One region of the Streptomyces sp. NPDC001515 genome, then DNA from elsewhere that is predicted to be linked to it. Evidence: riboswitches for the same ligand, from Rfam matches in the RefSeq annotation. Region 1 holds a riboswitch; each other region holds the start of a gene.
What was found. Region 1 has a riboswitch for cyclic di-AMP ahead of ACWCXC_RS06775 (transglycosylase family protein). Riboswitches for the same ligand answer to the same signal wherever they lie in the genome.

Region 1 (7,030 bases):
TGCCGAGGCGAGATGCTGCCGGCAGCAGCTTCGGGGAGGAAGGGCTGGTAGGTCATGTACGACCGGGGGTCGACGACCGTGACGGTCGCCTCGCCGTAGCGCATCTTCTTGAGGATGCGCCGAGCTGCGTACAGGCCTACGTACCCACCGCCTACTACGAGGATCCTGGGACGCTCCGTGGTGCTCATGCCATCGAGTATCCACCCCCCTCGGGGGGCATGCTCGTGAGCCCCTTCACAAGGATGTGGCCCCCATCTGCTACACTCCGCGGCCCACGTGACCCAGGTCATGACCGTACGGGGGAACCACCGCACCCCGGTGAACGTTGTTCACCGCCTGTGAGCTGGCCCTTGATTCGCGCCCCCGGCTGGACCACACCCACCGGCGGCCCGCCCCCGCAGCCCCCGGAACCCCGCCATGTCCGGCCGGAGTGACCCGGCCCACTCGCCCCGGACCCCGTTCGGAGCAGAAGTGCGCTCCAAGCACCCCCATTCCTTGTGAAGAACTTCACGAAGTTCGTCGCGCGCTGCCTCCGAAGAGCCCCCGCGCATGCTTCGGAAGTCTCAAAGGTGCAGGCCAAAGTGCGTATGAGCGCGCGTGCGCCGCGTGGGGTCGTGAAGGTGGGCGACCGGCGGGACGTCTGTGGCCGGCAACACGCCCCGCGCCGCCCCTCAGCGCACCTCAGCGGGCCGCGGAGAACGCGATGCCGTCCAGGATGTCGTGCTCGCTGACGACGACCTCGTGGGCGCCCGTCCGCTCCATGACGGCGAGCAGGATCAGGGCGCCGGAGATGATCACGTCGACCCGGCCCGGGTGCATGGCGCCGATCGCCGCGCGTTCGGCGTGGGTGGAGGCGAGGAGCCGTGCGGCGATCTCGCGGACCCGCTCCACGGGGACGCGGGAGTGGTGGATGGCCTCGGAGTCGTACTCCTCCAGGCCCAGCGCGATCGCGGCGACGGTGGTGACCGTGCCGGCCAGGCCGACGAGGGTGCCGGCCGAGGCGAGCGGCACGGTCTCGGCGACCAGGTCCAGCGCCGCCGCGACGTCCGCCCGGATCGCGTCGGCCTGCGCGGCCGTCGGCGGGTCGGTGACCACGCCGTCGTGGACGAGATGGCGCTCGGTCATCCGGACGCAGCCGATGTCCACGGAGCGGGCCGCGCGCACCTCGTCGTCGCCGACGACGAACTCGGTGGAGCCGCCGCCGATGTCCACGACCAGATAGGGCCGCGCCAGGTCGTCGCGCCCGGCCAGCTCCCGGGTGGCCCCGTCGAAGGAGAACGCGGCCTCCTGGTCGCCGCTGATCACCTCGGGCTCGACGCCGAGGATCGCGTGGATCCCCTGGACGAACTCGTCCCGGTTCTCCGCGTCCCGGGAGGCGGAGGTGGCGACGAAGCGGACCCGCTCGGCGCCGTGCTCCTTGATCACGTCCGCGTACCGGCGGCAGGCGGCGAAGGTGCGCTCCAGCGCCTCCGGGGCGAGCCGGCCGGTCCGGTCGACGCCCTGGCCGAGCCGGACGATCTCCATCCGGCGGTCGAGCTCGACGAGCCCGCCGGTGGCGGGGTCGGCGTCGGCGACCAGCAGGCGGATCGAGTTGGTCCCGCAGTCGATGGCGGCTACACGCGTCATGAACTCAAGCCTCTCCGGCGCATCGTGTGGTGTCTCAGGCCTCGTCCGGCGTCCCGCAGGGCGTCACGCACGGCCCCTTGCGCCACCACTCCGGCAGCATGGCGATCGCCTCGTCGCCGAGCGGGTTCACCCCGGGCCCGGCCGCCAGCGAGTGCCCCACGAGCACGTGCAGGCACTTCACCCGGTCCGGCATGCCGCCGGCGCTCGGGAAGCCCTCCAGGACCTCGATGGCGTCGCGGCGGGCGAGGTAGTCCTCGTGCGCGGCGCGGTAGGCGGCGGCCAGCTCGGGGTCCGTGGCGAGGCGCTCGGTCATCTCCTTCATCACCCCGTTCGCCTCCAGGGTGCCGATCGCGGAGGCCGCGCGCGGGCAGGTGAGGTAGTACGTCGTCGGGAACGGCGTACCGTCCTCCAGCCGGGGCTGGGTCTCCACCACGTCCGGGTTGCCGCACGGGCACCGGTGCGCGATGGCGCGCAGCCCGCGCGGCGGGCGCCCCAGCTGCTGCTGGAAGGCGGCGATGTCCGCCTCGGTGGGCGGGGTGGACTCGGTCTGGGGAGGGGGCGTTTCCATGCCTGCCTAGGGTTCTGATCGGACTGCTCGCACTGCGGGTCGCGCAGCGGTACAGCGGTGGAGCGGTACAGGGGGGTGCGGCTCAGCCTCGGTCGGCGCTGTCCACGCCGTCCCACAGGTTGGAGTGCCACGGCCGGCCGGACTCGTCCGGTGTGCCGTCGCGCTCCCGCGCCGCGTCCGGGTCGACCACGGTGAAGCCGGTCTCCCCGGGAAGAAGGTAATGCAGGTGCTCGCGGGCCAGCCGCCGGATGTAGGCGTCGTCCTGGAGCCGGGCCTTCTCGTCGCGCAACTGCTCGGTCCGCGTCTCGGCCTCCTGCGCCAGCCGCTCCTGCTCGGCGATCTCGTCGCGCTGCGAGACGTACTGCCGCATCGGATAGGCGAGGGCGACGACCAGCGAGCAGACCACCAGGGCCAGGAAGGCGGCCCGGCCGGTGAGCCGGGAGCGGCGGGCCTGGCGGCGGTTCTGGGAGCGGTAGACGCGGGCCGCGGTCTGCTCGCCGAGCAACCGCAGCCGGGTCGCGGTGGAGAACCGGTCCCGGTCCTTCGCGGCCATGTCTCCGCCTCCCCATTACGCACGTCCGTCCCCGCACACGGTACGGGACCGAGTGCGGGGACGGACGGAGGCCGGGTCGGTTGCCCGGACCGGGTCAGCCCTTGAAGCGCGGGAACGCCGAGCGGCCGGCGTACACGGCGGCGTCGTCGAGGATCTCCTCGATGCGCAGCAGCTGGTTGTACTTGGCGACGCGGTCCGAGCGGGCCGGGGCGCCGGTCTTGATCTGGCCGCAGTTCACGGCGACGGCGAGGTCCGCGATGGTGACGTCCTCGGTCTCGCCGGAGCGGTGCGACATCATGCACTTGAAGCCGTTGCGCTGGGCCAGCTCGACGGCGTCCAGGGTCTCGGTCAGCGAACCGATCTGGTTGACCTTGACGAGCAGGGCGTTGGCGGAGCCCTCCTCGATGCCGCGGGCCAGGCGCTCCGGGTTGGTGACGAAGAGGTCGTCACCGACGATCTGCACCTTGCTGCCGAGCTTGTCGGTGATGACCTTCCAGCCGGCCCAGTCGTCCTCGTACAGCGGGTCCTCGATGGAGACCAGCGGGTACGCGGAGACCAGCTCCTCGTAGTACTCGGTCATCTCGGCGGCCGAGCGGGACTTGCCCTCGAACTCGTACTTCCCGTCCTTGTAGAACTCCGAGGCGGCGACGTCGAGCGCGAGCGCGATGTCCTTGCCCGGGGCGTAGCCGGCCTCCTTGATGGCCTCGACGATGAGGTCGAGGGCGGCGCGGTTGGACTCCAGGTTCGGCGCGAAGCCGCCCTCGTCGCCGAGACCGGTGGACAGGCCCTTGGTCTTCAGGACCTTCTTCAGGGTGTGGTAGACCTCGGCACCCCAGCGCAGCGCCTCGGAGAAGGACTCCGCGCCGATCGGGGCGATCATGAACTCCTGGATGTCCACGTTGGAGTCCGCGTGCGAACCGCCGTTGAGGATGTTCATCATCGGAACGGGCAGCAGGTGCGCGTTCGGGCCGCCGAGGTAGCGGAAGAGCGGCAGGTCCGAGGCCTCGGAGGCGGCGTGGGCCACGGCGAGCGAGACGCCGAGGATGGCGTTGGCGCCGAGCGAGCCCTTGTTCTCGGTGGCGTCCAGGTCGAACATCGCCTGGTCGATCAGGCGCTGCTCGGTGGCGTCGTAGCCGACGAGCTCCGGGCCGATCTGCTCGATGACGGCGAGGACGGCCTTCTCGACGCCCTTGCCCTGGTAGCGGTTGGGGTCTCCGTCACGAAGCTCGATGGCCTCGAAGGCACCGGTGGAGGCGCCGGACGGAACGGCGGCACGGCCGGTGGAGCCGTCGTCGAGGCCGACCTCGACCTCGACCGTGGGGTTTCCGCGGGAGTCGAGGATTTCCCGGGCTACGACGACGTCGATGGACGGCACGAGGCATCTCCTTCTGGGATATGACGCTTGGGGTGCGGGGCCACGTGGGCCTTGCGACACGAGCCTAACCGGCCCGGCGGCCTGCGTCGGCCGACCGCCCGACCCCTGGGACGAAAAAGGACCCAAGCGCGGGCACAGCGGGATGAAAGGGAAGAAATCTACTGACGGGTAACGACAACAGTTGAACGGTCCCCGGCCCGAACGAGCGGACCCCGGCCCGGCGCGCACGGGGGGAGGGTGCGCACCGGGCCGGGGTGTCCGGAGCCGTCGACGAGGAGGGGTCGCGACTACTTCGTCAGGTGGAGCTGCTGACCCGGGTAGATCAGGTCGGCGTCCTTGACGATGTCCTTGTTCAGCTCGAAGAGGCGCTGCCAGCCGCCCTCGACGCCGTGGTCGGCGGCGATCTTGCTCAGCGAGTCGCCGGTGACGACCTTGTACTCGCCGTCGCCCTTGGCGACCTTCGCGCCGGTCGGGGTGGTCACGGTCTTCGCGGCCTTCTTCGGCTCGCTCTTCGCCGGGGCGGGGGTGCGCTCCGAGCGGTTGGTGGCCGGGGCCTCGGTGCGCTCGGCCTGCTTCTGCGGCGCGGCCTCCTGCTTGGGGGCCTGCTCCGTCGTGGCGGCGGAGGAGCCGGTGTCGACGCCCGGGTCGACGCCGTCGTTGGTCAGGTTGCCGGCGCCGGCGCAGGCCCAGGCGCCCGGACCCTGGAGGGCGAGCAGCTTCTCGGCGGTGGCGATCTGCTGGGCCTTGGTGGCCAGGTCGGCGCGGGGGGCGTACTGGGTACCGCCGGCGGCGGCCCAGCTGGACTGGGAGAACTGGAGGCCGCCGTAGTAGCCGTTGCCGGTGTTGATGGACCAGTTGCCACCGGACTCGCACTGGGCGACGGCGTCCCACGTGGCCACCGAGGCGGCGGAGGCGCCGGTCGCGCCCATCAGCGGAACGGCGACGGCGGCACCGGCGACGCCGGCGAGCGTGGCGATCCGGACGGCCTTGGAGGGGCGGCGGTGCTTGTTGGCCTTGCGGTTGAGCAGCATCGAGACTTCTCCTCACCGACGCCTGCGAGGTGAGCTGTCGGGTTCGGGCCTGTGAGTTGCCCGGTCGCACGTCCTAGCACGCGACTTCACCCCAAGCCGGTCCCGGCGTCCTTCGACGTCCGGGTCCGGCGCCTACCTGGGTCCCCCGCTCCTGCCTACGGCGCTTTCGCGTCTGTTCCCTTCGACCGACGGCAGGATTCGGCGTGACGGTCGACGGGGCCCGCGGTGCGAGCGGTTCAGACCGTAAACACACCCAACCCCGACATTCAAAGAAGGACATACCGGAAAAACATCCCGTACTTGCATCTGACAAACCCACATTTGCGCAGGTCGGAACGGATGCGACGGGACCTCCCGGACACAACACGCCAGTTCACGCAAAGAGACCTATGTCTCACTTGGTCGAAAGTGGGACATAGGCCTCTGAACTACCCCGGAATCCGGGGCATTTTCAGCCGGTGATCCGGGCCGGACTCACCCGGTCGGCGCACCCAGGTCAAGGCTCTGGCCAGGCAGGATCAGGTCCGGGTCGGAGCCGATCTCGTCCTTGTTGGTCTCGTAGAGCGCCGTCCAGCCGCCGGGCAGCTTCTGCGCCTGGGCGATCGCCCACAGGTTGTCGCCGGGCCGGACGGTGTACGCGCCGTCGGCGGCCGGGTCCCCCGCGTCGCGCGCCCCGGACTCGCCGCGCGAGGCGTGCCGCCCCGCGTCGCGGTCCTCGCGGCCGGACTGCCGGGTCTCCTCGGGTGCGGGGGCGCCCCGGTGCTTGCCGCCCCGGTCGGCGCTCCCGGCCCGCCGCTCGTCGCCCGGCGCGGCGTCGGAGGCGTCCGCCCCCGAGGCGTCCCGCGCGTCCCCGGCCGAGGGCGTGGAGGCGGAGGGAGAGGCGTCCGGCTTGGCGTGCTTGCCGCGCGAGGCGTCCGCGCCCCGCTCGTCCGCGCCGCCCTTCGCGTCCCCGGCGTCCTTGCCGTCCGCGGTCGCGTCGTCCGGGGCCCCGGCCTCCGCCGAGGGGTCGGCGGACGGATCGGCGGAGGGCTCGTCGGACGGCACGCCGCCCGGGTCCACCCCCGGCAGCCCGGCGTCCGTCGCGAGCCCGGAGATCACCGCGCAGCTGGGCCACGCCATCGGCCCCCGGTCGGCCAGCACCTTCTCGGCGACGGCGATCTGCTGCGAGCGGCTGGCGAGGTCGGCGCGCTCGGCGTAGGACTCGCCGCCGTACGCCTTCCACAGCTCCGGGGAGAACTGGAGGCCGCCGTAGGAGCCGTTGCCGAGGTCGGCGCTCCACATCCCGCCGCTCTCGCACTCGGCCACCCGGTCCCAGGTCGAGGCGTCCGCCGCGTGGGCGCCCGCGGCGCCGAGCAGCGGGATCGCGAGGGCCGAGCCGGTCACGCCTGCGGCGACGACGATGGCGGGAGCCTGTCGGGGACGACGGTGCCTGCCGTTCGCGGAGCCCATGGGGATGCCTTCCGTGTGACGGGTGGGTCGAACGGTGAACCTAGCGGGACTCGAACGGATGTCACAAGTCGATGCAGCGCAGATCACGCCGACATCACAGAGTTGACAGAAAGTCACCTTCCGCCCGTGCCCGCTTCCGGACCGAACTCGACCGGAAGGGTGCGCAGTCCGCGCATGATCAGCCCACCGCGCCAGCGCAAATCGGCCGATTCCCCGGCAAGCCGGAGGTCCGGAAGACGTTTCAGCAGGGTGGCGAGGGCCGTCTGGCCCTCCAGCCGGGCGAGCGGGGCCCCGAGGCAGTAGTGGATGCCGTGTCCGTATCCCAGGTGCGGGTTGTCACGCCGTGCGAGGTCCAGCGTGTCCGGACCCGCGAAGCGCTCCGGGTCCCGGTCGGCGGCGGCCAGCACCACGAGCACCGGATCGCCCTC
Region 2 (7,030 bases), on a different contig from region 1:
GGCCGGGTCGCGGACCTCCGGGTCGTGGTGGTCGACGGCCGGGCCACCCACGCGGTCGTGCGCACCAGCCGTTCCCCCATGACCAATCTCCATCTCGGCGGCGCCCGCGGCGATCTGGACGAGGCGCGGGCACGCGTGGAGGCGGTGGCGGGGGGCGGCTGGGAGCGGGCGATGGCCGTCTGCGAACGGGCGGCGGCCGCGTTCCCCGGCACCCTGTGCGTCGGCGTGGATCTGCTGCCCTCGACCGGCTGGCGGCGCTTCGCCGTCGGTGAGGTCAACGCCTTCGGTGATCTGCTGCCCCGGCTGACGGGTCTGCCGGGCAGCGGCGCCGAGGGACTGGACACCTATGCGGCGCAGGTCGCCGCCGTACTGAACCGAACGAGGAACCACCGTGTCAGCGCACCGTCCTGAACCACCTTCCGGCACGACCGGCCCCGACATGGGCGAGGTCGTGGGCAGCCACGACCTCCTCCTCGTCACCCTGGACACCCTGCGGTACGACGTGGCGGCCGAGCTGGCCGCCGCCGGGCGCATCCCGCACTTGGCCCGCCATCTACCGGGCGGGGTCTGGGAGAAGCGCCACGCGCCGGGGAGCTTCACCTACGCCTCCCACCAGGCGATCTTCGCCGGATTCCTGCCCACGCCGGCCTCTCCCGGTCCGCACCCGAGGCTGTTCGCCGCCCGGTTCGCGGGCAGCGAGACCACGGCCGACGGGACCTTCGTCTTCGACACCCCCGATCTGGTCTCGGCGCTCGCCTCGATCGGCTACCGGACGGTGTGCATCGGCGGGGTGGGGTTCTTCACCAATCGGCCTCCGCTCGGTTCGGTGCTGCCGGGGCTCTTCCAGGAGGCCCACTGGGAGCCGGAGTTCGGGGTGGCCTCGCCGACCTCGTTCGAGGCCCAGGTGGCCCGTGCCGAGCAGGTCGTCGCCCAGCTGCCGGCCGACCGGAAGCTCTTCCTGTTCGTCAATGTGCCGGCGCTGCATCAGCCGAACTGGTTCCACCTCCCGGGGGCGACGCCCGAGGACGGCGACAGCCGTGCCACGCACGCGGCTGCCCTGGAGTACGTGGACGCCCACATCGGGCGGCTCTTCGCCGCGGTGAGCAGCCGGCGCCGCGCGTTCGCCATCGTCTGTTCCGACCACGGCACGGCCTACGGCGACGACGGCTTCACCGGTCACCGGCTCGGCCACGAGTCCGTCTGGACCGTTCCCTACGCGCACTTCTTCCTGGAACCGGGAGCCACCGCACGATGATCAGCCGGACCACCGCACGGCCGTACCAGAACTACGTGTACGCCTATCCGCACAAGACCGCGTACGAGGACCTGGAGGGGCACCCCGCAGGCCGGCCCGCGCTCGACGCGCTGTGGGCGGGCGAGAGCAAGGACGCGCTCTCGCTGTACGCGCACATACCCTTCTGCGAGGTCCGCTGCGGTTTCTGCAATCTCTTCACCCGGATCGGCGCGCCCGGCGAGCTGACCACCCGCTATCTCGACGCGCTGGACCGGCAGGCCACGGCGGTACGGGACGCGCTGGGCGACGCGGAGCCCGTGCGGTTCGCCGCCGCCGCGTTCGGCGGGGGGACGCCGACGTATCTGACGGCGGACGAGCTGGACCGCCTGTGCGACATCGCGGAGAAGCGGATGGGCGCCGATCTGCGGGCGATTCCGCTGTCCGTGGAGACCTCGCCGTCGACGGCGACGGCCGACCGGCTGGCCGTCCTCGCGGACCGGGGGACGACGCGGATCAGCATCGGGGTGCAGAGCTTCGTGGAGGAGGAGGCCAGGGCGGCGGTGCGCCCCCAGCGCCTGCGGGACGTGGAGCGGGCCCTCGACCTCATCCGCGCCACCCGCATCCCCGTGCTCAACATCGACCTGATCTACGGCATCGACGGCCAGACCGAGCGCAGCTGGCTCGGCTCGCTGGACACGGCCCTGCGGTGGCGCCCCGAGGAGCTGTACCTCTACCCGCTGTACGTCAGGCCCCTGACGGGCCTCGACAGAGGAGGGGCCGCCGGGGAGGCGGCCGCGGACCGGGAGTGGGACGGGCAGCGGCTGCGGCTGTACCGCGCCGGCCGCGACCACCTCCTGGAGCGCGGGTACGAGCAGGTGTCGATGCGGATGTTCCGCCGTGCCGACGCCCCGCGCGCGGAGGGCCCGGACGACTACGCGTGCCAGACCGACGGCATGATCGGTCTGGGCTGCGGGGCGCGTTCGTACACCTCGCGGCTGCACTACTCCTTCGACTACGCGGTGGAGATGCGCGAGGTGCGGTCCATCATCGACCGCTACACGGCCACCGAGGACTTCTCCCGGGCCGAGGTCGGACGGTACACCGACGGGGACGAGGCGCGGCGCCGCCATCTCCTCCAGTCGGTCCTCCAGGCGCAGGGCATGGAGCTGGCCGGGTACCGCGACCGGTTCGGCACCTCCCCGTACGAGGACTTCCCCCGGGAGCTGGCCCGCTTCGAGGAGCGGGGCTGGCTGGATCCGTCGGCTCCCGCGCGAGGGCTGCTGCGGCTGACGGCCGAGGGGCTGGCGTACTCGGACGCGCTGGGCCCCGAGCTGTTCTCCCCCGCCGTGCGGGCCGCGATGGCCGCGTACGAGACGAGGTGAGCGGGGCGTGGACCTGACGATCCTCTACCGGGGCCCGCTGGCCTCGTGCGACTACGACTGCCCGTACTGCCCGTTCGCCAAGCGGCATGACAGCCGGGAGCGGCTGCTCGCCGACCGGGCGGCGCTGGAGCGGTTCACCGCGTGGGTTGCGGAGCAGGACGGGGACCGGATCTCGGTGCTGTTCACCCCGTGGGGCGAGGGGCTGGTGCGGTCCTGGTACCGCCGGGCGATGACCGAGCTGGCCGGGCTGCCGCAGGTGCGCCGGGTGGCGATCCAGACGAATCTGAGCGGCCGGACGCGGTGGCTGGCCGAGGCCGGTGCGGCGGGCCGCGAGAAGATCGCGCTGTGGTGCACGTACCACCCGGGACAGACGCCGTACGAGCGGTTCCTGGGCCGCTGCGAGGAGCTGCGGGCCCTGGGGGTCCGGTACAGCGTGGGCGTGGTGGGGCTCGACGAGCACCTGGCCGAGGCGCGGCGGCTGCGCGCGGCGCTGCCCGAGGAGGTCTACCTCTGGATCAACGCCGCCGAGGGCGTGAGCTACACGGACGAGGAGGCCGGGCGGTGGACGGAGATCGACCCGCTGTTCCCCTACAGCCGTCATCCGCACCGCTCGGCCGGGCTGCCCTGCCGGACGGGTGAGTCGGTGATCTCGGTCGACGGCGACGGGACGGTGCGCCGCTGCCACTTCGTCCGCGCGGAGCTGGGCAATCTGTACGACGGGAGCTACCGGGCGGCGCTGCGGCCCCGGGCCTGTCCGCAGGCGGTGTGCGACTGCCACATCGGGTACGTCCATCTGGAGACGCTGCCCCTGTACGACGTCTTCGCGGGCGGGGTGCTGGAGCGCGTACCGGCGGTGCCGGTGTCCCGGCTGCTGCCGCTGTCCCCCGTCCCCCCGGCCGGGGTGCCGGCCCTGGGCGACTGAGGACAGCGGGGCCGGTCAGAGCGGCAGCAGATCGGGGCGCTTGGCCTCGACGTGGTCGCCCGAGGACTCGCCGCGCAGCCGCCGGCCGATCCACGGCACGAGGTATTCGCGCGCCCAGTGGATGTCGTCGCGGCGCACTTCGAGCGTGCCGCGCGGGTCCTGCGGCGGCCACGCCTGGTCCGGGTCGGCGGGCACCTCGTAGCCGAGGACCTGGGCGGCGCGCAGGGCGACCCGGGTGTGCCCCTCGGGCGAGAGGTGGAGCCGGTCGTTGTCCCAGGCACGCCGGTCCTGGACCGAGCGCAGCGACCACAGGTCGAGCACCGGGCAGTCGTAGCGGTCGGCGATGGCCCGCACATGGGCGGTGTACGTGGCGATCTTGCCGCGCAGATGGCGCAGGACCGGCACCCCGCGGGTGTCGAAGCCGGTGGTCACCATGACGGTGCCGACCGCTCCGGTCAGATCGGCGACCGCGCGCTCGAAGCGCTCGGCCACGTCGTCCGGGTCGGTTCCCGGCCGGATGATGTCGTTGCCGCCGGCGCAGAAGCTCACCAGATCGGGGGCGAGTTCCTTGGCGCGCGGCACCTGCTCCTCGACGATCTGGTCGAGGAGGCGTCCTCGTACGGCGAGATTGGCGTAGCGGAAGTTCCCGTGGGCCGTTCCGGGGTCCGGGAGCTGGTCCGCGAGGAGGACCGCGAAGCGGTCCGCCCAGCCGACGAAGGTTCCGTCGGGGCCGGGGTCGCCGACGCCCTCGGTGAAGCTGTCGCCAATCGCCGCGTACGACTCGATGGCGCCCTGTCGTCGTCCGGCGCCCTGCTTGATGTTGTTCGAATCGTCTGCCACAAGGGCATATCCTGCACCGCCGAATGTGACCTACGCGACCGTAATAAGGGGTTGACGGGTGGTGAGATAGACCACCCGGTCAGGTTTTGGTAAAGGGGGAATAAGCAGAGGGACGGTCGCGCCGCCGCGCACCGTCCCTCTACCTATTGCCGGGTCCGGTTCACCGGCCCCGTACCGCCTGGGGAATCAGACGTTGATCCCGTGCGACGCCAGGTAGGCGATCGGGTCGATGTCCGAGCCGTACTCCGGGCCCGTGCGGACCTCGAAGTGGAGGTGCGGGCCGGTGGCGTTGCCGGTCGAGCCGGAGAGGCCGACCTGCTGGCCCGCGGTCACGGTCTGGCCCGCCGAGACGGAGAGCGAGGACATGTGGCCGTACTGGGAGTAGTGGCCGTCGGCGTGCTTGATGACGACCTGGTTGCCGTACGCGCCGCCCCAGCCGGCGGTGACGACGGTGCCGGAGGTGATGGCCTTCACGCTGGTGCCGGTGGAGACGGGGAAGTCGATGCCGGTGTGGCTGCCGCTGGACCAGTTGGAGCCGGAGGCGCGGTAGGCGGTGGTGTGGTTGCCCGGGACCGGGTGGACATAACCGGAGCCGTTGCTCTGGGCGGCCGGGGCGGTGCTCTCCTGGGCGTCCGAGGAGCCGGAGGAGGCCGGGGCGGAGGCGGCGGGGGCCTTGGACTCGGCGGCGGCCGGGGCCTTCGCGGCGGGAGCCTTCGCGGTGGCGGACGCGCCGGCGGAGTGGCCCCAGCTCTTCGCACCGAGGGTCAGCTTCATGCCCGGGAAGATCAGGCTCGGGTTCTCGCCGACGACCTCGCGGTTGTCCTGGTACAGCTTCTGCCAGCCGCCCTTGACGTGGTGCTCGGCGGCGATCTTCGAGAGGTAGTCGCCGGAGACGACGGAGTACGTGGTGGCGCCGGCCTGCTGGGCGGCGGCCGGCTTGGCCGGGGTGGCGTGCGCGGCGACGGTCTTCGCGGCGGGAGCGGTCTGCTCCGCGGCGTTGGCACCGGTGGCACCGAGGAGCGGGAGCGCGATGACGGCTCCGCCGGCGCTGGCCACGACGACGCCGCGGGCGATGGTGCTGGACTTGGGACGGCGGTGCTTACCCGACATGGGCATGAAGGATTTCCTCTCCGGCGCCTGCGAGGTGAGCTGTCGGGTTCGGACTGGAGATGTCCGGTCGCGGCGGGCGCGACTTCACCCCGAGCCGTCCGGAATTCCGGACGGCGGCCTACCTGGTTCCCCCGCTCCTGCCACGCGGTGAGTGAGTGCGAATTCCGGTCGGCGGCAGGATTAGGCGGTCCGTCCGGATTGACATGGAACGTAAGCGAGCCGGGACGGCGGAAACAAGCCATCGCTTGCGCGGCGGATTCCCCGCCCGAATCCCGGCGCGGAATTCCGGTCACCCTCCGTGGATTACGGATCTTGGCTTTCCGCGAGGCGTCGGGGAATACCCCACGGGCGCGTCACCACACACCGTCACGGATATGATCCCGCTCACGAGGGCCGGACCATCTCCCGTGCAATCAGGGCACGTTCGACCATATGCACCAAATCGGACATGTCATGGCCACCGCCCCCGTCCGGGGCCCCCTGGCGCGCGACCGGGGCTCCGGGACGGCCCGCGCGGCGGCTTCGGGAAGCCGCGACGAGCGCCGGGAGAAGGCCGGAGGAGAAGGCCGGAGCCGAGATGATTGCCCGACGAAACAATGTCGTATCGTCACGGAAGTGAACGCTCCGGCGACCCGCGCCGGCGACCGAGCCTCCAGGAGTGAACGTGACGCAGCAGCTGCCGCAGACCCCGCCGACGGAGCCCGAGCTGACCGGGGTCCGCAACTTCCGCGACGTGGGCGGGCTCCCCACCACCGACGGGCGCAGGGTGCGTTTCGGGCGGCTCTACCGCAGCGGCCACCTGGCGAACGCCACCCCCGAGGACGCCGCCTTCCTCTCGGGCCTCGGCCTGCACACGGTCTTCGACTTCCGCAACGGCGCCGACCACAAGCTCGACGGGCTGGACGTGGAACTGCCGGGCGTGCGCAATGTGAGCATCCCGCTCAGCGACCCCGCCGACGGGGCCGAGTTCTGGCGGATGGTCCGCGACGGCGACATGGCGGAACTGCGGTCGATCCTGGCCGACGGCAAGGGCACCGACCGCATGATCGCCTCGTACCGCCGGATCATCCTGGAGCGCACCGCCGAGCACAGCCGGGTCCTGCACGCCCTGGCCGAGGACAGCGTTCCGGCGCTGATGCACTGCGCGGCCGGCAAGGACCGGGCGGGGCTCTCGATCGCCGTGGCCCTGCTCGCGGTCGGCGTCGAGCGCGACGCCATCGAGGCCGACTACCTCAAGTCCAACGACGCCCACCGCCGCTACCGGGTCCGCCGCAGCGACACCTCCCCCGCCGGAATGTCGCCCGAGGTGATGGAACTGCTCAATCCGCTCTTCGGGGCCCACCGCGACTACCTCGCCGCGGCCTTCGACACGATCGACTCCACCTGGGGCGGCACCGACCGCTACCTCGCGGACGGGCTGAAGCTCGCTCCGCGGACGCGCGAGCGGCTGCGCGAGCGGCTGCTCGACGGGATCTGATCCCGGCCACGGCGCCCCCGCCCGGCGGGGGCGCCCCGTTCGCTACTGGTTGTGCATCCCCACGG
Region 3 (7,030 bases), on a different contig from region 1:
AGCCACCGGACGGGGATCGCCTACTTCTCCCGCTGGTACCGGCTGCGCCCGGACGGGCCGCAGGGCCCGGGGCGAGTGAAGCCGGGTTCGGTGGCGGACTTCGCGGTCGGCGGGGTGTTCCCCTCGGACAACGGCACCTTCGCGGTGCTGCTGACGGTGTCCACCGCCGACCCGGTCCGGGGCGCCCTGCGCGATCCGGAGGTCTTCGAGCGCGCGGCCCGGACGTTTCCGGCCGTCGCCGCCTGGCTCGCCCTGCGGCCGGAACCGCTCTCCGGGGTGCTCGCGATGGGCGGTCTCGACAACCGCTGGACCGGGCTCTGCGACGCGGCCGGGCCCGTGGTCACCGGGCTGGTCGGCGTCGGCGACTCCGTCACGCACACCAACCCGACCCTGGGCCAGGGGGTGGCGCTGGCCCTGTGGGCGGCCCGATGGACCGCCCGGCACGCGGCCGGCGCCGCCGAGGACCCGGCGCGCTTCGCCGCCGCCCACCACCGCTGGGCCGTACGGACGCTGCGGCCGTGGTTCGACGTCCAGGTGGCCGTGGACCGTGCCAACGACATCCGGCTCCGGTCGTCGGCCGCCGCGCGGTCCCCGGAGCCCGCCGGCCCGTCGGGAGCCCCGCTCCGGTCCCTGACCACCGCGCCGTCCGCGGAGCCCTCCGCTCCCACGGCCCGTGAACAAGCTGCCCGTTCCGCCTGCTCCTGGGAGGACCCGGTCGTGATGCGGGCCCGTGCCCGCGTCCGCCATCTCGTCGAGAGCGCCGACCGGGCCTACGGCACCGAGGAGGTGCGGGAGCACGTCGCCCGGTGGCTGGCGGAGCGTCCGGACTTCGTCCCCGCGCTCGACGGGCCCGCCCGCGAGGTCTGGGAGGCGGCCGTCCGGGGGGAGGCGACGGGGGCGGCGCCGCCCCCGTATCCGGACTGAGGGCGACGGCCCACGGCGACGGCGCCGGTCCTCGGGGAGGGCCGGCGCCGTCGTGTCGTGCGGTCAGGCCAGGAGCTTGGTCTTGGCGCGCTGGTACTCGTCCTCCGAGATCGCGCCCTTGGCCTTGAGCTCCGCCAGCTTGGACAGATCGTCGACGTGTCCGCCGCCGCGCTGCGCGTCCGAGGTGCCGGCCGCGTCCCGTACGTACGCCTTGAACGCGGCCTCGCGGTCCTTCGCGTCCTTCATGTCGCGCTGCCCCATGGACTTGCCCCGGGCGATCACGTAGATCAGCACACCCAGATACGGCAGCACCAGGGCCAGGATCAGCCAGCCCGCCTTGGCCCAGCCACCGAGGTCGTCACTGCGGAAGATGTCCATGATGACCCGGAACAGCAGGAACAGCCACATGATCCAGAGGAAGAACCAGAGCATGGTCCAGAACAGGTTGAGCAGGGGGTAGTCGTCCATCGTCCACTCCTGGCGCAGCGTCGAAATGGCTGAAACTGAAATCAGTCATATCACCGCATAAAGCCCCTCGCCCGTTGGTGTGGTCCCCCCTCCGCCATGCGGGGGAGCAAGGGGGGCCGGACGAGGGGCGACGCGGCGCGGCGCGCGGCGCGGCGGCTACTTCTCCGGTACGGAAGCGGCCTCTGCGGCCTTCACCGGCTCCTCGGCCTCCGCGGCCTTCTCCGTGCGGGCGGCCTTCTCCGTGTCGGCGGACGCCTTCGGCTCGGGGGACGCCTCGGGCTCGGCGGCGGGCGCGGACGGAGAAGCCGCCGGGACGGTCGCCGGAGCGGCGGTCACGGCCTGCGCCGCCGTCTTCTTGCTGTGGGTCATGATGCCGATGAAGCCGGCGATGAAGCCGCTGATCAGGCCGGATATCGCGTGGTTGACCGCGTTGACCGACTCGCTTCCCGGGAGGCCGATCGCGAAGTAGTTCACGACCGCGCTCATCACCGCGCCCATGACCCCGCCGATGAGTCCGCCCGTGGCGGCGGCACGTACGGGGGAGGAGGCCGGGGCGGCCGGGGAAGCGGGGGCGTGATCAGAGGTGAGCGGTGCGGTCATCGTCGAGGGCCCTCCAGACGGGTTGCGATGAGAGGCCGGGAGAGGCGTTCGGGCGCGATGACATGCGCGTTCGGCGGCCTGCTCGCACGGGCAGCCCACCGGACCGGGGGATGCAGCAGTTACCTTGCGGCAGAACACGTGTTCCTTGCAACACCTTCTCAGTTTCACCACCTTGACGATCCGACGGGAAAACGGTCCCCGCTGGGCCTGGAAGGAGGCCCGCATTCCGCCCGCCAAGGCCGGGTGGCGGACCGCGTGTTCGTGCGGAGCCGTGCCTACTCCCGCTGGTCCAAGGGGTGTTGGGGCTCCTGGGGTGTGTGAGGGGTGTGTGCTTCTGGGTGTGTGGTGAGGGGGTTGGTGCGGGGGTGTGCAGTGGTACGGAGGGGGCGAACGGGGCGAGTGGTCATCGGCGCCCCGGGGATGCCGTAGAGTGGTGTTCACCGACGCGGGGTGGAGCAGCTCGGTAGCTCGCTGGGCTCATAACCCAGAGGTCGCAGGTTCAAATCCTGTCCCCGCTACTGAAACATCAGGCCCGGCACGCGCACAGCGTGCCGGGCCTGATGCGTGTACGGAGCCCGGACGACCGCGCTCCTTTCCCCCATTTGCCGACGAGGACTCGCCCCGCGCCCCCGCTCGGGGAAGCCTGGAGGCTGCGGTGGCGCGGCACCGGCCGCGGCCGTGGCGGCACCGGGCAGGAGGCCAGACAGGTGGGGACGCGGGAGCAGCGGCGGGCCGGGCCGGCCGGAGGCGTGGCGGCCCGCCGGTTCGTCCGCGCGCTTCCCGCGCTGATGATCGTCGGTGGTGTGCTGTTCGACGGGCTGACCCCGCCCCGGTACACCGCGATCCCGCTGTTCGCCGCCGCTCCGCTGGTCGCCGCCCCGTTCTTCTCGCGGGCCGGCACCATTCGGACGGGCGCCGCCGCGATGCTGGCCCTGCTCCTCCTGCGGATCCCGCACGGCGACCTGCCCGGCCCGGTGAACGTCATCGAACTGCTCACCGTCCTCACCGTCTCCGTCCTCGCCGTCCTGATCAACGGAGTCGTCCGGCGGAGCAACGAGCAGCTGGCCTCCGCCCGGGTCATCGCGGAGACCGCCATGCGGGCGGTGGTGCCGATCCCGGCCGAGAGCGTCGGGGGGCTGCGGGTCGCCGCGCGGTACGAGGCGGCGCAGGCGGACGCGTACGTCGGCGGCGACCTGTTCTCGGTGACCGACACCCCGCACGGGGTGCGGCTGCTGGTCGGAGACGTGCGGGGCAAGGGGCTGGACGCGGTCGGCGCGGTGGCGGTGGCCATCGGCTGCTTCCGGGAGGCGGCCGAGCGGGAGGACGACCTGGCGGGGGTGGCGGTGCGGCTGGAGCGGGCGCTGGCCCGGGAGTCGGAGATACGCGGGGGCCTCGACGCCTCCGAGGGGTTCATCACCGCCGTCCTCGCCGAGATCCCGAAGGGGGAGGGCCGGGTGCGCATCGTCAACCGGGGCCACCCCGAGCCGCTGCTGCTGCGTGCCGACGGGGCACTGGAGGTGCTGACGCCCTCGGTGCCCGCGCTGCCCCTCGGACTGGACCTGGGGGCGTGGCCGGACCCGACCGACGTGTGGGAGCTGCCCGCCGGCGCGACCCTCCTCTTCTATACGGACGGTCTCTCCGAGGCCCGTGACCGCGCGGGGGTCTTCTACGACCCCGCCGCCCGGTTGCGGGGCCGGATCTTCCCGGGCCCCGAGGAGCTGCTGACGGCGCTGACGGAGGACGTGCGCCTGCACACGGGCGGGGAGGCGACGGACGACCTGGCGCTTCTCGCCGTCGCCCGGCCCGCCGAGGGGCAGCCCGACCGGCGTAGGACGGTGCGGATCGTCGGCAGGGGAGGCGGCGGGCAGGGAGGCGGCGGCCGGGGTCACGCGCGGGGCGACGGACCGTAACCGAGAGACCCCACTCCGCATAACATTTGACGCACAGTCAGAATCCGAAGGGTCGTCGAGGGGCGATGAACTCGCCCGATTCCACCCGGTTGTGTCCCGTAAAGTCCAGGCCAAGGACGGGAACGATCAAGGGGAACAGCTTGGAATCGAGCCCGTCTGTCTATTAACGTTCGATAACGCAGCGCGGTTGTCCAGGCCGTCGTCAGTGGCGGCACCGTGCGCGAGCGCCGAATTCCGCAAGGGAACCGGGGAACCACCTACATGGGGTGAATCGGGCATCTCTGTCTCGTCCGTCGAGGCGGAGGAACCCGTAGGAGACCTTCCTGCTCCGAACCCGTCAGCTAACCCGGTAGGCGAGAAGGAAGGAAAGGAGTGCGCCTCCGTGGCGTCCAACAAGCCTGCCCCCGAACCCTCTTCCCGGTTCGGGTACGACTACGGCAACGACTTCGCGCCCGAGCGCGGGACCGATCGGGTCGATGCCTACGCGGCCGACTTCCGCGCCGAGGAGGCCGGGTCCGAGCGGGCTTGGGAGGAGTGGAACCCCACCGAGGAGTCCGTCCGTCCCGTACGCGGCAGGCACCGCGTCGCCAAGCAGCGCAATGGTCTGGCCCGCAGCTCCACCGTCCTCGGTGTCGGTGTCATCGCGGCCGTCGGAGCGGGTGGCATGGCCACCGCCCAGAGCAAGCCGCCGGTCTCCATTTCTCTTCCCGATTCGATCGCGGACAATCTTCCGGCCGCGAAGTCGCTGCCCGGGGTGGGCGCGCTCTTCTCGTCCGACAAGGCCGAATCCCCCGAGGAGAGGGCCGAGGCGGCCATCGCCGCCGCCCCGCTGACCTCCGCGGGTGTGACCACCGCCGAGGCCGAGCAGGGCACCACCGATGCCGGTGAGGCGCTGCGCGCCCGCATCCTCCAGCAGGCCGAACAGCAGCAGGACGCCGCCGCCGCCGAGGCGAAGGCCGCCGAGGAGAAGGCCGCGGCCGAGAAGGCGGCGGCCGAGGCGAAGAAGAAGCAGGACGCCGCCGAGGCCCGGCTCGCCGCCGAGAAGAAGAAGGCGGCCGAGGAGGCGGCGAAGAAGGCGGAGGCCCTGCGGCTGGCCAAGCTCGCCGCGAGCTACGCCATCCCGACCTCCTCGTACACGATCACCTCGACCTACGGCGAGGCCGGTTCGATGTGGTCCTCCGGCTACCACACCGGCCTCGACTTCGCCGCCCCGACGGGAACCCCGATCAAGGCCATCCACACCGGCACCATCACGTCGGCCGGCTGGTCCGGGTCCTACGGCTACCGCACCGTCCTGGAGCTGGAGGACGGCACGGAGCTGTGGTTCTGCCACCAGTCGTCCATCGGCGTCAGCGTCGGCCAGAAGGTCACCACCGGGGACGTCATCGGCAACGTCGGCGCGACCGGCAACGTGACCGGCCCGCACCTCCACCTAGAGGTCCACACCGCGGACGGCACCGGCGTCGACCCCATGGCCTGGCTGAACGCCCGCGGCCTGACCGTCTGACACCTTCCCCGAGGCGTACGGCGAAACCCCGGCAGCCCTGACGCTGACCCCCCGACGTCAGGGCTGCCGGTCTGTCCGCAGAGCCGTGCCCGTACGCCCGCCCGCAGACCTGTGCCCGCACACCCGCCCCTACGCACTCCGGCCGGGCAGGGGCGTGCCCGTCGGCGGGTCTTTGTGTACCGGGCACGGAATAGCGGCCCGGGTGCGGCGGGTTGTTCTCCCCATGACTTCTCTTCGCCCCCTCGGCACCTCCGGTCTCCAGGTCTTCCCGCTCTCCCTCGGCGGCAACGTCTTCGGCTGGACGGCCGACGAGACGCAGTCCTTCGCCGTCCTCGACGCCTACACGGCGGGCGGCGGCAACTTCATCGACACCGCCGACGCCTACTCGTCCTGGATCCCCGGCAACGTGGGCGGCGAGTCGGAGACCATCATCGGCAAGTGGCTCGCCGCGCGCGGCAACCGCGCGGATGTGGTCGTGGCGACGAAGGTCGGCGCCCACCCCGACTACAAAGGCCTCTCCGCCGCCACCATCAAGGCCGGTGCCGAGGAGTCGTTGCGCCGGCTCGGCACCGACCACATCGACCTCTACTACACGCACTTCGACGACGAGACCGTCCCGGTCGAGGAGATCATCACCGCGCTCGACCAGTTGGTGAAGGAGGGCAAGGTCCGCGAGATCGCCGCCTCCAACATCAGCCCGGAACGGCTGCGCGCCTCGCTGGAGTTCTCCGAGCGCGAGGGACTCGCCCGCTACGTGGCCCTCCAGCCGCACTACAACCTCGTCTCCCGCGACACCTACGAGGGCGAACTCCAGGAGACCGCCGCCCGCGCCGGGCTCGCTGCCGTCCCGTACTTCGCCCTCGCCGCCGGATTCCTCACCGGCAAGTACCGCCCGGGGGCGACCGTCGACAGCGCCCGCGCCGGCAGTGCCTCCGCGCACCTGGAGTCCGAGCGCGGACAGAAGGTGCTTGCCGCACTGGACGCCGTGGCGACCGAACGCGAGGCGGAGATCGCCACCGTGGCCCTGGCCTGGCTGGCCGCCCGCCCCACCGTCGCCGCGCCCATCGCCTCGGCCCGCACCGTCGAGCAGCTTCCCGCCCTGCTCGCCGTCGCCGACCTCCACCTGACGGACGCGGAACTGTCCCGCCTCACCGAGGCATCCGCCTGACCGCACGCCTCACCGACGCCCCCGCCCCGGCCGGCCCCAGGAGCCCTCAGCCCCTGGGGCCGGCCTGCGGATCGTACGGAACCGGGCCACCACCCTGAGGCGGAACCGGGCCTCCGTCTCGATACGGCACCGGGCCGCCGCCCTGATACGGGACGGGCCCGGCCCGGTACGGGGCCTGAGCGCCCTGATACGGGGGCTGACCGGCCGGATACGGGAGGGGGCCGCCCTGCGGTGGCACCGGGCCTCCCCGGTACGGGTACGGCCGGGGGCCGTACGCCTGGCCCGGGTACGGCGGGGGTATCGGCGGGGCGAAGCGGGGGCGGAGCCGACCGGTGGCCTGCGCCGCGTGCGCCAGGGCGGGGCCCGCCGTCGCCCGCCGCTGCCACAGGTGGTGCAGCAGCTCCAGCTCCCGTTCGGCGAAGTCGGGTCCGGCCGTGCCCCGGCGGGCCTGGC
Region 4 (7,030 bases), on a different contig from region 1:
CGCCGAGGAGTTCGGAGGGGGCGCCCGCCAGGCCGAAGGAGAGGACGGCCCCGGCGGCCGGGTCGATGGTGGCCCGGACGACCGTGTCCACGCCGCGCGGAGCCATGGACTGGACGACGGGCCGCAGTTCGGCGGGCGTGCCGAGCAGATCGGTCAGCTCGCCGTACGCCCTGCGCAGCGCGGTATCGCCCGCGAGGTCGAGGCGGACCCCGCCGAGGTCGGCGCGGTGGCGCAGATGGGGGGCGGTGGTCTTCAGCGCCACCGGAAAGCCCAGCTCGGCCGCCGCGGCGACCGCCTCCTCGGGGCCGGGCGCGGGCAGCGTCGGGCGGACGGTGATGCCGTAGCAGGCCAGGAGCGCGCGGGCCTCGTCGTGGTCCAGGGGCTTGCCCCGGGGATCGGGGTCCGGGCCCAGCAGGGTGTCGATGAGCGCGGCGGCGGCCGGTTCGTCGATCGTGTCGTCGAGGAACTCGGGCACCTTGCCCGGCAGGGCCGCCTGCCGCCGCCACTGCGCGTACCGCACGGCCTCCGCGAGTGCCCGCACCGCCCGCTCGGCGGCGGGGTACGCGGGGATCCGGCCGGGGGCCCGGGGGGGTTCGGGGGCGGGGACGCCGGTCGCGGGGTCCGCGCCGCCCGGCGGGGCGGGGGCGGTCGTCCGGGCGGGGGGCGCTGGCGCGGGTCCGGTCGCCGTGTCCGTGGGGGCCGTTCCGGGCGCCCCGTCCCGGGCGGGGCGCGGGCCGGCGGACTGCGGGCGCTGCTGGGCGGCGGTGCTGGTGGCGGCGGCCAGGGCCTGCGCGAGACCGCCCATCTCCACGTGGACCACGGCGACCGGCTTCGCCGGGCCCGCGGCCGCCGCCGCGTGCAGGGCGGTGGCCAGCACCTCCCCGTCGCCGGACTCCGCCTCCCCGTCCTCGCCCACCCACGGGATCGCCGTCACCACGACCGCGTCGCAGCCGCCGTCGGCGAGGGCCGCCGACAGCGCGTCGCGGAAGTCCTGCGGGGTGGCCGCCGTGGTGAGGTCGACGGGCGGCCGGGGGCGCAGCCCCTCCGCCAGGCAGGCGTCGTACGTGAGGAGCCCGAGCGACTCCGAGTTGCCGAGGATGGCAACGCGTCCGCCCGCGGGGAGCGGCTGGTCGGCCAGGAGCAGTCCGGCGTCGACCATCTCCGTGACGGTGTCGACGCGGATCACTCCGGCCTGCCGCATCAGCGCGGAGACCGTGGCGTCCGGGATCCGGCTGACCGGGACCGCGTGGCCGGGCGGGGTGGAGCCGCTGTGCCGGGCGCCCTTGACCACGACGACGGGCTTCACGGCGGCGGTCCGCCGGGCGAGGCGGGTGAACTTGCGGGGGTTGCCGAGCGATTCCAGGTAGAGCAGGGCGACGTCGGTGTCCGGGTCCTCGTACCAGTACTGCAGGAAGTCGTTGCCCGAGATGTCGGCCCGGTTGCCGGCCGAGATGAAGGTGGAGAGCCCCGCGCCGCGCCGGTAGAGCCCGGAGAGCAGGGCGATGCCGATCGCGCCGGACTGGGTGAACAGGCCGATGCGGCCGGAGGCGGGCCGCTCCGGCGCGAGGGAGGCGTTGAGCCGGACGGCGTCGGAGTTGTTGATGATGCCGAAGGCGTTGGGGCCGATGATCCGCATGCCGTACGCACGGGCCTGGCGGACCAGTTCGCGCTGGCGCTCGCGGCCCTCGGCGCCCCACTCGGCGTATCCGGCGGACAGGACGACGAGGCCCTGGACGCCGTGCTCGCCACAGTCGGCGACGGCCTCGGGAACGCGGTCGGCGGGGACGGCGACCACGGCGAGGTCGACGGGTGCGCCGATCTCGCCGAGGGAGCGGTGGGCGGGCACGCCGTCCAGGGTGTCCTGGCCGGGGGCGAGGGCGTGGTTCACCGCGTGGACGCGGCCGGTGAACCCGGCCGCCAGGAGGTTGCGCAGCACGGTGCGCCCCACGCCGCCCGGGGTGCGTCCGGCGCCGATGACGGCGACGGAGCCGGGGGCGAGCAGCCGCTGCACGGAGCGGGCCTCGGCGCGCTGTTCGCGGGCGCGCTGCACGGCCAGGGACTCGGCGGTCGGTTCGAGGTCCAGGGTGAGGTGGACGGAACCGTCCTCGAAGCTGCGCTGCTGGGTGTAGCCGGCGTCCCGGAACACCTTGATCATCTTGGTGTTGGCGGGCAGCACCTCGGCGGCGAAGCGCCGGATGCCGCGTTCGCGGGCGACGGCCGCGATGTGTTCGAGGAGGGTGGAGGCGACCCCGCGGCCCTGGTGGGCGTCCTGGACGAGGAAGGCCACCTCGGCCTCGTCGGCCGGGGCGGAGGCGGGGCGGCCGGTCGCGTCGATCCGGTCGTAGCGGACGGTGGCGATGAACTCGCCGCCCACCGTGACCGCGAGGCCCACCCGGTCGACGTAGTCGTGATGGGTGAAGCGGTGGACGTCCTTGGCGGAGAGCCGGGGGTAGGGCGCGAAGAAGCGGTAGTACTTCGACTCGTCGGAGACCTGCTCGTAGAAGCTGACCAGCCGCTCGGCGTCGTCCGTGGTGATGGGCCTGATCCGGGCCGTGCCCCCGTCGCGGAGCACCACGTCCGCCTCCCAGTGATCGGGGTAGGCGTGCTGCGGACTCTGCTCCGGAGAGGGCTGCATGGGCCAAGCCTACGGCGCCGCCACCGGTCGCGTGGGGGACGGGGCCGGGGCAGTCTGGGGTGGCCGGGCGGCGGTGGCGCACCCGTGGGGGTGCGCGGCGCGGTCCGGCCGGAGCACCGCGCACTGCATGAGAGACTGGTCTAGACAACCATTGATTCGTGAAGGGCAGAACCATGGCTGAGCGCCGCGTCAACGTCGGTTGGGCCGAGGGCCTGCACGCCCGCCCCGCTTCCATCTTCGTCCGTGCCGCCACGGCCTCCGGCATCCCCGTGACGATCGCCAAGGCCGACGGCAACCCGGTCAACGCCGCCTCGATGCTCGCCGTGCTCGGGCTCGGCGCGCAGGGCGGCGAGGAGATCGTCCTGGCGTCCGACGCGGAGAACGCCGACGCCGCTCTGGACCGTCTCTCCAAGCTGGTCGCCGAGGGACTGGACGAGCTCCCCGAGACCGTCTGACCCGGACCGGCCGCACGCGCCGGATGGTTCCGCGCCGAAACCGCGCCTCCCCCGACCGGGCGGCGCGGTTTCCGCATTCCCGGGACGCGGCACCACCGTATTCCCGTCGGAAACATCGACGACGGGGCCCGGAAAGAGAAATGCGGGCAGCGGGAATAGCACCCGTCCCAATTCCTCTCCCCTTTGTCTACGGCGTCTTTATTACGAACGACCGCTCGGGGTGTGTACGGGATGTTGCGCATTCCTCACCTTCCCCGCCGGGACGGGGCGGCGCAGCCGGTGCGCGGCCCCGGCCCGCTCGGCGTGCTGGGCGGTCAGGGCCCTGGCCCGTTCGGCGTCGCCGCGCGCCACGGCGTCCACGATCGCCCCGTACTCGGCCCAGGCGTCGGCCGGCCGGGACGGCGGGTCGACCGTGTACATCCAGGCGATCTTGTGGCGCAGCTGGGTGAGCAGGGCGATGAGGCCCGGACTGCCGGAGGCCTGGGCGAGCGTCTCGTGGAACCAGGTGCCCAGGGACCGCAGATCCTCGCCCTCACCGCGCCTGGCCCGCTCCTGACCGAGCCTGACCAGGCCCCGGAGCACCTTCAGATGCGCCTCGGTACGGCGCCGCGCGGCACGGGCCGCGCCCAGCGGCTCCAGCAGCGTCCGCATCTCCAGGAGGTCGACGGCCTCCTGCTCGGTGGGCTCGGCGACACAGGCCCCGGCGTGTCTGCGGGTGACCACGAACCCCTCCGACTCCAGGGTGCGCAGCGCCTCGCGCACCGGGACGCGGGAGACCCCGTACCGGCGTGCCAGCACCTCCTCGGTCAGCCGGCTGCCGCGCTCGAAGACACCCGAGACAATGTCTTCACGAATGGCCGTGCATACCGAATGCGCCGGAATACGCATGTCCGAACCCCCGCCCTCATCCCCGCGGATCGCGGCCGATCGACACCTGTCCCGCGACTCTATGACAATGCGGTCGCATTTCCGATGCCGGGAGTTCATTCATGAATATCTTTTGGCCCCGGTCCTCGGCGGCGAGGGGGTGACCCCCACGCGCCACCACCCCTCCCGGAGATGCCGAAGCCCCGGCGGTGCGCGCCGGGGCCTTCGGGGCGTCGCGGGTCTCAGAGGGAGACGCCGTGGGCCCGGAGGTAGGCGATCGGGTCCATGTCGGAGCCGTACGAGGGCGTGGTGCGCGCCTCGAAGTGGAGGTGCGGGCCGGTCGAGTTGCCGGTGGAGCCGGAGAGCCCGATCCGCTGCCCGGCGGCGACGCCCTGGCCGACGGAGACACCGATCGAGGACAGATGGCCGTACTGGGTGTACGTGCCGTCGCTCATCCGCAGCACGATGTTGTTCCCGTACGCGCCGCCCCAGCCGGCCTCGACGACCGTGCCGGCGCCGACGGCGACGACGGGGCTGCCGGAGGCGGCGTGGAAGTCGATGCCGGAGTGGCTGCCGGAGGACCAGAGGGAACTGCTCGACTTGTAGCCGGTGGAGACGTACGTGCCGGCGACGGGGAGCCGGTACGCGCCGAGGCGGGCGCGCTCGGCGGAGCGGGCGGCGCGGGCTGCGGTCTCGCGGGCCTCCTCGGCGCGGGCCTCGGCGGCGGCGCGGGCCTTCTTCCTCGCCTCGGCCCGGGCCTGGGCCTTCTTCTTCGCCTCGGCCTTCTTCTGGGCGGCCGCCTCGGCCTTCGCCCGCTTCTCGGCGGCGGCCTCGGCCTGGCGCCGCTGCGCCTGGGCCTGGGCGTCGACGCGGTCGGCGAGGTCCCGCTCGATGGCGATGACCTGGGTGAGGCCGGTGTCGGTGACGGGGGTCTCGGCGTCGGCGGCGACCGACGGGGAGGCCAGTGCGCCGACGACGCCGGTGGTGGCGAGGGTCGCGATGCCGACGGTCTTCGCGCCGGCGCGGCTCAGACGGCCCGGGGCACGGTGCTTCCCGGAGGCACGGGTGAACGCCATGGAGTGGCTGGTCCTTTCCTTCCTTCTCGCCTACCGGGTTAGCTGACGGGTTCGGAGCAGGAAGGTCTCCTACGGATGCCGCGGCCCGGGTCCGGGGGCGCCGGCGTCCGATTCACCCCAGGGACTGCGTGGGTCCCCGGCTCCCCGGGCTCGCGCCTGACGGGGACTCGGCGATGGCTGCCCGGTACGTCACGGATGCGGCATACGGGTGCGGACAGCGGAGCCGACGCTAAGCGGCGGCGCGGACGCGGACCAAACGGACAGCCGCTTTTGTCGCACATCCCACAGGGCAAATGTGCACCTTTCCCTTCGTGACGGACAAAAGGGATGGACCGCACGGAACTCTCTCCGCGCGATCCATCCCCCTTGGTGCCGTTACCGTTCTCCCCGGACGCGTCCGGGCCGGCCGTGCCTCAGCCCGTGACGACCGACACCTCTCCGATGCCCAGGGCCCGGACGGGCTCCGCGATCTGCGAGGCGTCCCCCACCAGCACCGTGACGAGACGGTCCACCGGGAACGCGTTCACGACGGCGGCGGTCGCCTCCACCGTGCCGGTCTCGGCGAGCCGGGCGTAGAGCGTGGCCTGGTAGTCGTCGGGCAGATGCTGCTCGACTTGGTCGGCGAGGGTGCCCGCGACGGAGGCCGCCGTCTCGAACTTCAGCGGGGCGACCCCCACGAGGTTCTGCACGGCCGTCTCGCGCTCGGCGTCCGTCAGCCCCTCGGCGGCCAGCGTGCGCAGCACCTTCCACAGGTCGTCCAGCGCCGGACCGGTGGATTCCGTGTCGACCGAACCGCTGATCGCGAGCATCGCGGCGCCCGTCGCCCCGGAAGCCGAGTCCGGAGCGGTGGAGCGCAGCACCTGGGCGAAGGCCCGCACGCCGTAGGTGTAGCCCTTCTCCTCGCGCAGCACCCGGTCGAGCCGGGAGGTCAGCGTGCCGCCGAGGCAGTAGGTGCCGAGCACCTGGGCTGGCCAGACGCTGTCATGGCGGTCGGCGCCGATCCGGCCGATCAGCAGCTGCGTCTGCACAGCGCCCGGACGGTCCACGATCACCACGCGGCCGGTGTCGTCGCCGGTGATGGCCGGGGCCGGCCGGGGCTCGACGGTGTTGCCCGACCAGTCGCCGAGGGTGTCCGCGAGCAGTCCGTCCAGGTCGATGCCGGTGAGGTCACCGACGACCACGGCCGTGGCGGTGGACGGCCGGACGTGGGCGTCGTAGAAGGCGCGCACGGCCCCGGCGTCGATCCGGGCCACGGTCTCCTCGGTGCCCTGGCGGGGCCGGGACATCCGGGCGGTGGCCGGGAAGAGCTCCTTGGAGAGCTGCTTGGCGGCCCGTCGGGCGGGGTTGGCCTGCTCGTGCGGGATCTCGTCCAGCCGGTTGCCCACCAGGCGCTCGATCTCGCTGTCGGCGAAGGCGGGGGCGCGCAGCGCCTCGGCGACCAGGCCGAGTGCCTTGGGCAGCCGGGAGGCCGGGACCTCCAGGGAGACCCGGAGGCCGGGGTGGTCGGCGTGGGCGTCCAGGGTGGCGCCGCACCGCTCCAGCTCGGCCGCGAACTCCTCGGCGCTGTGCTTGTCGGTGCCCTCGGACAGGGCGCGCGCCATGATCGTGGCGACGCCGTCCAGGCCCTCGGGCTCGGCGTCCAGCGGGGCGTCGAGGAAGATCTCGACGGCGACGACCTGCTGGCCGGGGCGGTGGCAGCGCAGCACCGTGAGCCCGTTGGGCAGCGCGCCGCGCTCGGGGGCGGGGAAGGCCCAGGGGCGGGCCGTGCCCGGGGCGGGCTGCGGGTGGTACTGCATCGAAACTCCAGTCGCGGCAGCGTCGGTCACTGGTCCGCCCCCTCGTGCGCGTCGGTGTCGGTGTCGGCGTCCGCCTCGTCGGCCGGCTCCACCGGCTCGTAGACCAGGACCGCCCGGTTGTCGGGCCGCAGCTGGGCCCTGGCGGCGGCCTTGACCTCGTCGGCGGTGACGTCGAGGACCCGGTGCACGGCGGTCAGGGCG

Region 2: it holds a riboswitch for cyclic di-AMP, as region 1 does, so the genes downstream of both, ACWCXC_RS29360 (M23 family metallopeptidase) here and ACWCXC_RS06775 (transglycosylase family protein) in region 1, are expected to answer to the same signal.
Region 3: it holds a riboswitch for cyclic di-AMP, as region 1 does, so the genes downstream of both, ACWCXC_RS28120 (M23 family metallopeptidase) here and ACWCXC_RS06775 (transglycosylase family protein) in region 1, are expected to answer to the same signal.
Region 4: it holds a riboswitch for cyclic di-AMP, as region 1 does, so the genes downstream of both, ACWCXC_RS13420 (M23 family metallopeptidase) here and ACWCXC_RS06775 (transglycosylase family protein) in region 1, are expected to answer to the same signal.

The regions. Positions count from the first base shown of each region.
Region 1 is NZ_JBSFHN010000004.1:39,881-46,910, forward strand. It holds gene ACWCXC_RS06750 (NAD(P)/FAD-dependent oxidoreductase) at 1-188, opposite strand, end outside; gene ACWCXC_RS06755 (Ppx/GppA phosphatase family protein) at 682-1,626, opposite strand; gene ACWCXC_RS06760 (DUF501 domain-containing protein) at 1,661-2,194, opposite strand; gene ACWCXC_RS06765 (FtsB family cell division protein) at 2,277-2,747, opposite strand; gene eno (phosphopyruvate hydratase) at 2,842-4,122, opposite strand; gene ACWCXC_RS06775 (transglycosylase family protein) at 4,410-5,153, opposite strand; cyclic di-AMP (ydaO/yuaA leader) riboswitch at 5,158-5,326, opposite strand; gene ACWCXC_RS06780 (transglycosylase family protein) at 5,628-6,602, opposite strand; gene ACWCXC_RS06785 (cytochrome P450 family protein) at 6,716-7,030, opposite strand, start outside.
Region 2 is NZ_JBSFHN010000033.1:83,238-90,267, forward strand. It holds gene ACWCXC_RS29335 (STM4014 family protein) at 1-411, shown strand, start outside; gene ACWCXC_RS29340 (STM4013/SEN3800 family hydrolase) at 440-1,255, shown strand; gene ACWCXC_RS29345 (STM4012 family radical SAM protein) at 1,252-2,616, shown strand; gene ACWCXC_RS29350 (STM4011 family radical SAM protein) at 2,624-3,538, shown strand; gene ACWCXC_RS29355 (SGNH/GDSL hydrolase family protein) at 3,554-4,378, opposite strand; gene ACWCXC_RS29360 (M23 family metallopeptidase) at 4,565-5,494, opposite strand; cyclic di-AMP (ydaO/yuaA leader) riboswitch at 5,498-5,652, opposite strand; gene ACWCXC_RS29365 (tyrosine-protein phosphatase) at 6,153-6,965, shown strand; gene ACWCXC_RS29370 (DUF6126 family protein) at 7,008-7,030, opposite strand, start outside.
Region 3 is NZ_JBSFHN010000031.1:21,874-28,903, reverse strand. It holds gene ACWCXC_RS28145 (NAD(P)/FAD-dependent oxidoreductase) at 1-924, shown strand, start outside; gene ACWCXC_RS28140 (SHOCT domain-containing protein) at 988-1,392, opposite strand; gene ACWCXC_RS28135 (hypothetical protein) at 1,549-1,992, opposite strand; tRNA gene ACWCXC_RS28130 (tRNA-Met) at 2,437-2,510, shown strand; gene ACWCXC_RS28125 (PP2C family protein-serine/threonine phosphatase) at 2,700-3,902, shown strand; cyclic di-AMP (ydaO/yuaA leader) riboswitch at 4,118-4,273, shown strand; gene ACWCXC_RS28120 (M23 family metallopeptidase) at 4,285-5,409, shown strand; gene ACWCXC_RS28115 (aldo/keto reductase) at 5,633-6,577, shown strand; gene ACWCXC_RS28110 (PrsW family intramembrane metalloprotease) at 6,624-7,030, opposite strand, start outside.
Region 4 is NZ_JBSFHN010000010.1:101,231-108,260, forward strand. It holds gene ACWCXC_RS13405 (bifunctional acetate--CoA ligase family protein/GNAT family N-acetyltransferase) at 1-2,635, opposite strand, end outside; gene ACWCXC_RS13410 (HPr family phosphocarrier protein) at 2,809-3,090, shown strand; gene ACWCXC_RS13415 (GntR family transcriptional regulator) at 3,292-3,978, opposite strand; gene ACWCXC_RS13420 (M23 family metallopeptidase) at 4,200-5,033, opposite strand; cyclic di-AMP (ydaO/yuaA leader) riboswitch at 5,047-5,216, opposite strand; gene ACWCXC_RS13425 (M16 family metallopeptidase) at 5,447-6,829, opposite strand; gene ACWCXC_RS13430 (M16 family metallopeptidase) at 6,856-7,030, opposite strand, start outside.